Linked DNA regions of Pseudovibrio sp. M1P-2-3. The protein of the gene in region 1 binds, or shares a complex with, the protein of each later gene. Links are inferred from orthologs where the notes say so. Each region holds a gene or a part of one and is shown on either strand. Other genes may lie near its edges.

Region 1 (3,223 bases):
GATTTTTTCATCCTGCTTTGCTTCCGCGATCAGGCTTTGGGCAAAGACTTTCGTATAAGCGGGAGCGTTGGCTTTGGGTTTGGATTGCTTTCCGGTAACCACATCAAACTTGGCAACCGCATGAAGCTTATTGCTCGCACTTTCTGCAGGAGCGTACCCTTTGCCTTTCTGGGTGACAGCGTGGATGAGTATGGGGCCTTCTTTCGCATCTCTCACATTACGTAGGATCGGTAGAAGGTGGTCGAGGTTGTGCCCGTCAACAGGGCCAACATAGTAAAACCCAAGCTCTTCGAATAAAGTGCCACCTGTCCAGAAGCCCCGAGCAAACTCTTCAGCTTTTGCGGCCTTTTCCTGTAAAGGTTTTGGAAGGGCACGCGCAACTTGCTTTGCAGCTTCCCGCAGGGACTTGTAGGTCTTGCCCGATACAAGGCGGGCTAAGGATGCCGAAAGAGCTCCGACTGGCGGAGCAATTGACATGTCATTATCGTTGAGAATGACGATGAGACGTGAGTTCAAAGCCCCGGCATTATTCATGGCTTCATAAGCCATCCCAGCAGACATGGCACCATCACCAATAACTGCAATGACACTATTTTGCTTATCCGCTAGATCCCGAGCAACTGCCATCCCCAAGCCTGCGGAAATCGAGGTTGAGGAGTGTCCAGCTCCAAATGGGTCATAGGTACTTTCAGAGCGTTTCGTAAAGCCTGAAAGGCCACCGCCTTGCCTGAGCGTACGGATACGGTCACGGCGCTCGGTCAGGATTTTATGTGGGTAGCACTGGTGACCAACGTCCCAAATGAGCCGATCGTCCGGTGTGTTAAAAACGTGATGAAGCGCAACTGTTAATTCGACAACACCCAAGCCCGCACCCAAATGACCACCCGTTTCCGAAACAGCGTTGATAGTTTCTGCTCTCAGTTCTTCGGCAATGATCTTCAGTTCGTCATTCGTCATGCATTTCAGGTCTGCGGGCGAGTTGACGCGATCAAGGAGGGGGGTCTTCATTCTAATTTGCACCGGCTTGTGTTTTAGCGATTGGCTTGTCTTAACCCTCTAGGCTTACAATAAGGGAAAAGCTCAAGCAATTTATAGATAGGTGGAAAACTCTGAAGTTTCACTATCTTTGTAGGTTATTCGCGATTTCTCTACGTGTATTGAGTAGTTTTCTATTAAAAATTGTATCAAGTCACCCCTAGGGGTGATGTTAACCTTGTAAAAAGAAACTATCACAATTTTGTGGTCGATGGGGCCACGTGCACAGTGATCGACTTAGGACCGTGATACTTCGCGGTCCTCTTTTTATTTCGGCGTCTTAAGAAATCTAGGTGTATGAAGTCGGTTAACTTTTTTCTCTTGGATCTTTTTTTTGTTGCGTACCTTTTGAAGGCTTAGTTTCGTGTAAAGGTACGGGCAAATGATTAAATTACAAATTATGTCGCTTATTTAATCCAGAGAGATATTCCGCTTCAGTTATTCTGGGGCAAGAGGGCTACTGGCTATTGCCTGACCTTTTCCATCAATTTTGATTGTTTCAATTTTTTCCTCTGCAGCCCGCAAGAGTGTATCGCACCGGCTTCGGAGGGCTTCTCCTTGGGTGTATAGATCAATACTCTTTTCCAGAGGAACATTTCCTTGTTCCAGATTTCGAACAATAGTTTCCAGTTTGGTAAGTGCGTCTTCAAAAGACATGGTGTCAGTGGAAACGGAGGAATTGCTTGAATCCGACATTGGGCCTCTGCAAGGTTGTTTTAACGTGTACTGTAATTATCTAGTGTTCCATCAAGGTCATTACATGAGCAGCGACAGAGCGTGCAAGCCCCTCAAGGTCGTATCCACCTTCAAGTAGGGATACAATGCGCCTATTGCAGCTTTGATCAGCAATTTCCATAAGTTCACGTGTTAACCATGCAAAATCATCCTCTATAACCAGCATTCCCCCAAGGGGATCGCGAGCGTGGGCATCGAAACCGGCTGAAAGCACAAGAAGATCAGGTTTGAATTTGCGTAACTGTGGCAGAATAACAGTCTTGTAAGCATCCCTAAATTCTACGCCGCCGTCTCCATCGCGCATGGGCACATTGACAATATTATTGAATTCGCCAGTTTCCTGCTTTTGCCCAGTCCCTGGATATAAGGGGGCTTGATGGGTTGATGTGTACATAACTGATGGATCGTTCCAGAAAACATCTTGTGTACCGTTCCCGTGATGTACATCGAAATCAATAATGGCAACGCGCTCAACGCCAAAGGCTGTTTGAGCGTGCCGAGCTGCTACAGCTGCGTTATTGAAATAGCAAAAGCCCATCGCCCTATCTATTTCCGCATGATGACCGGGAGGGCGAATTGCACAAAAAGCATTTGTAACCTGACTGGTCATCACTTCATCAACAGCCCTGCAAGAGGCACCAACAGCGCGAAGGGCAGCTTCCCAGGTTCCCGGAGATAATGTGGTATCATCATCAATTCGGAAGAGGCCTTCCTCGGGTGTCTTGTTGTGAATAAAGTTTATGTGCTCCTCGGGATGGACGAGCGCAATATCCTGAAACCGCCCCATTGGAGGCATATCTCTGAGTAAAGTTTGAAATTTTTCTTTTTCCAAAGCATGGGAAATGGCTCGTAAACGGTCAGGCCGTTCGGGGTGCCCACTTGGAGTTTTATGCTCAAGAAAAGCGGAATGATGTAACAGAAGTGTACTCAAAAAACTATACCGTTAACTAGGATTGGAAACTAGAAGTACATTACTGTGTTTTCTGCCAAGTCCTACTGGATAAGTCAAATTATGAAAAATTAGAAATTAGTTGGAACAGTTTAGTAAATATAAGTTGAAAGTATATATTTAGTTAAAAAGGTGCCGGGGGTGAGTATTACGCACTCATCCCCGGTTAAGGTGCGAGCATATATAATGCTCGTGGGGGAGGTCTTTAATAACTGTGACTGATTAGTAAGATTATATTTATTTTTTATTTCGTCCATATGTATTGTTTAGCATATTATTTTTCTTTTTTGGATAGTTGTATTTTGTGGGCTTGGATATGTTAACTAATAGTTGTTGTGATTGAGTCACAGTGTATTAGTTGAAAATAGTTGGGCTTTCATCCTGAATGTGGCTATGAGGCACCTTGAATCTCTTTGAGATGAGGGAATCGGCCAACTTTTTTCATTTGTTATTCACTTTGGGGCTGCGGCTCTTTTTAGCCTGTCATTAATCGCTTCTCCCAAG
Region 2 (3,194 bases), 170 kb from region 1 along the record:
AGCTTGCAATGGATTTTGTGATCCCTCGCCTTCATCGCAGAAAATCAAAGTACGTCCTTTTTCCTGCTCTTGCCAGCTGTCCAAAACAGATTTCAAGGACACTGTTTCATGCACTTGCGGAACATTGATCACTCCACATTGCTCGCAGGCTTCAATCACATTGGCGCGCACTTTTTGAAAGTTAAGCTTACTGAACTGTGTATGTTGCGTGGTCACAGGGCGCAAACGCCCTGCTCCCATCTCCACCGCCTTTTGCGCCATGTAGTCCAGCCGGTTGGTTTTAATGGGCGCGAAGAAGTAATCCAAGGAAGGAACGGGGGTTTGGGGCCGGGTTTGCTCTTGGAGCACCAAAGCGCAGGCTTTTCGCCCGGATGGTTCAACAACGGCCCGCCATTCCCCATCTTGCCCATTAAATAAAAGAACCTCAGCGCCTTCCTTTAACCGGAGAACGTTTAGCAAATAATTTGCTTGTGCCCTGTCTGCCGCGATACGAGCACCATTGCCCATAGGCGCATCCACAAAAAGTCGCTGCATGCGAAATTCATAACGGGGCATCTGGGGTGTTCCTTTATTCATCACGGACAAAAACGAGGCTAAAGACACGTGGAAAAACACGCGCCAGCCTGTTTGGTGTTTAGGGCTTGATCGCCTATACATAAAGGCAATTTCTTGCAATCCATTTGAAAGTACACAGAAGTGGGCGAACCGAGCAATATCACCGAGTTTTCCGTCTCGGAAATTTCCACGGCCATCAAACGCACCGTGGAAGACGCCTTCGACTATGTGCGCGTGCGCGGCGAGCTGGGCCGTGTGAGCCGTCCAGCCTCCGGTCATATTTATCTGGACCTGAAGGACGAGCGTTCCGTGATCTCCGGCGTGATATGGCGCGGCAATGCCAGCCGCTTGCCAATTCAACCTGAACAAGGCCTTGAGGTCATTGCCACGGGCAAAGTCACCACCTTCCCCGGTCAGTCCAAATACCAGATGGTCATCGACGCGCTAGAGCCAGCCGGCGCTGGTGCTCTTATGGCCCTCTTGGAAGAACGCAAGAAGAAGCTGGCCGCCGAAGGGCTCTTTGACGAGACACGCAAGAAACCTCTTCCCAAGATGCCCCGTGTTATCGGAGTGGTCACCTCCCCCACGGGTTCAGTCATCCGAGATATTTTGCACCGCATCGCCGACCGATTTCCCCTTCATGTTCAGGTTTGGCCTGTACGGGTACAAGGAGAAACCTGCGGCAAAGAAGTGGCGACCGGTATACGCGGGTTTAATGCACTGGAAGTTGGTGGAACTATTCCAAGGCCGGATGTGATTATCGTGGCGCGAGGCGGCGGCAGCCTTGAAGACCTTTGGGGCTTTAACGACGAAGAAGTTGTTCGAGCAGCGGCAGATTCTGAAATCCCGCTAATTTCTGCCGTAGGTCACGAAACAGACTGGACTTTGGTGGATCTAGCTGCAGACCTGCGCGCACCAACGCCAACGGGCGCCGCTGAGTTCGCTGTTCCGGTCAAAGCCGAACTCATGACCATGGTAGACGACTTGAACAGGCGACTTTCAACCAGTCTCACCCGTTTGGTCCAAACCCGGCGCACCGAGCTGCGTGCAGCCAGTGCAGCTCTTCCCGCCCCGCGCGATTTACTAGCTTTGCCCCGCCAGCGCTTTGACATGGTCGCCGCGCGCCTTGAACAGGGCTTGAGCATCAACACCCAGTCCCTGCGTACACGCCTGACCAATGCGTCTTCTGGCTTGCGCCCTGCTTTGTTGTCCGGACAAACCGCGCACGGGAGCGAGCGCCTTGAAAACCTGAAAACACGGGCAAGCCAAGCTTTTACCAATCATGTCCAGCGTCAGCGGATGAAGCTGGACAACCTTACACAAATGCTGGAATCCTTAAGTTATGAGAGAGTGATTGATCGCGGCTATGCCATCGTTCGCGATGCAAATGGAAACCCCATTGCGCAGGCCCAGACAATCACTGAGGGTGACCACCTGTCATTGCAGATGCGCGGCGGCACAGTGGCAGCAGTGGCAGGAGAAGGCGGACCAACGCCTAAATCTGCACTGTCCCCCAAACCAACACCTGTCCCCCTCTCGCCATCCCTTGCCACTTCACTGGAAGAACATATGGCACAGGAAAAGGCGAAGAGCCTGCAAAAAACAAAGAAGAAAAAGAGCAAGGTGAGCGACGATACGCAGGGCAATCTATTTTAGCCGACTTGTAAAAAAGCCCGGTCGAATGAGCCGGGCTTTTTTCCTTCTGCTGGAACGCCTCACATGAGCGAAGGCAGAATAGTTACGATGGCAGGAAACGCCACAAGCACCGCCACAGTCACCACATCAGCCACAAAGAATGGCATACAACCGCGGAATACTTCCTGCACGAGAATATCCGGGCGCACGCCCGAAACCACAAAGCAGTTGAGCCCGATAGGCGGCGTGATGAGGCACAGCTCCGCCATTTTCACCACAATGATCCCGAACCAGATGGCACACGCCGCTCCAGACATGCCCAGTGCACTGTCCACCGCACTCACATCCGGCCCTCCGTTCAAGGCGATAATTGCTGGAAACACTACGGGTAGGGTGAGCACCAGCATGCCAATGGCATCCATAAACATACCCAGAACCGCATAGCCCAGCAGGATACAAATGACGATCATCAAGGGCGCATAATCTAGCGATACGACAAAGCCTTTAAAGGCTTCAGGCAGGCCTGCAAATCCCAGAAACCGCACATACACCAAGACACCCCAGATCAAGGTAAAGATCATGACGGTCAACTTGGCAGTCTCATGCAAGGCTTGAAACAACTGCTTGGTCCTCATGCCCTTATAGAAGGCGGTGAGCAACACAACAAAAGCGCCCAAAGATCCGGCCTCTGTTGGTGTTGCAAAACCGTAGTAGAGGCTGAAAAAAATAATCGCAATTACACCAATAATGGGCAGGGTTCCGGGAACAGACGAGAACCTTTGCCCCCACGTGTAACCTGTGATAGCCGGAGCCCCGCCTTTCCAACGTGCCATCACGTAGATAATCGCAGCATAGATAAGCACGGAAACAGCTCCGGGAAGAAAACCGGCCATGAGAAGCTTGCCAACAGACTCTTCCACCAAAATGGCATAGATCACCAAAATGGCACTGGGCGGAATGAGCGAGGCAAGTGTGCCCCCCGCTGCAACAACAGCTGCCGCCAA

Evidence for each region.
Region 2: the proteins of P6574_RS14685 (region 1) and xseA are in contact, whole or in part, in a cryo-EM structure (PDB 8TXR), measured with the Escherichia coli proteins. The link is inferred for Pseudovibrio sp. M1P-2-3 from one-to-one orthologs.

The regions. Positions count from the first base shown.
Region 1 is NZ_JARRCW010000001.1:3,356,655-3,359,877, reverse strand. The notes cover bases 103-2,995. They hold P6574_RS14685 (exodeoxyribonuclease VII small subunit), read right to left. Parts: upstream 1,732-2,995; coding sequence 1,474-1,731; downstream 103-1,473. Other genes in these bases: P6574_RS14680 (histone deacetylase family protein), read right to left, coding at 1,772-2,701; dxs (1-deoxy-D-xylulose-5-phosphate synthase), read right to left, coding at 103-1,008. Also shown: more of dxs, read right to left, coding at 1-102; P6574_RS14675 (L-threonylcarbamoyladenylate synthase), read right to left, coding at 3,172-3,223. UniProt on the Escherichia coli protein: Bidirectionally degrades single-stranded DNA into large acid-insoluble oligonucleotides, which are then degraded further into small acid-soluble oligonucleotides.
Region 2 is NZ_JARRCW010000001.1:3,528,005-3,531,198, forward strand. The notes cover bases 90-2,953. They hold xseA (exodeoxyribonuclease VII large subunit), read left to right. Parts: upstream 90-696; coding sequence 697-2,211; downstream 2,212-2,953. Other genes in these bases: P6574_RS15465 (16S rRNA (uracil(1498)-N(3))-methyltransferase), read right to left, coding at 90-555; P6574_RS15475 (TRAP transporter large permease), read right to left, coding at 2,271-2,953. Outside these bases: more of P6574_RS15465, read right to left, coding at 1-89; more of P6574_RS15475, read right to left, coding at 2,954-3,194. UniProt on the Escherichia coli protein: Bidirectionally degrades single-stranded DNA into large acid-insoluble oligonucleotides, which are then degraded further into small acid-soluble oligonucleotides.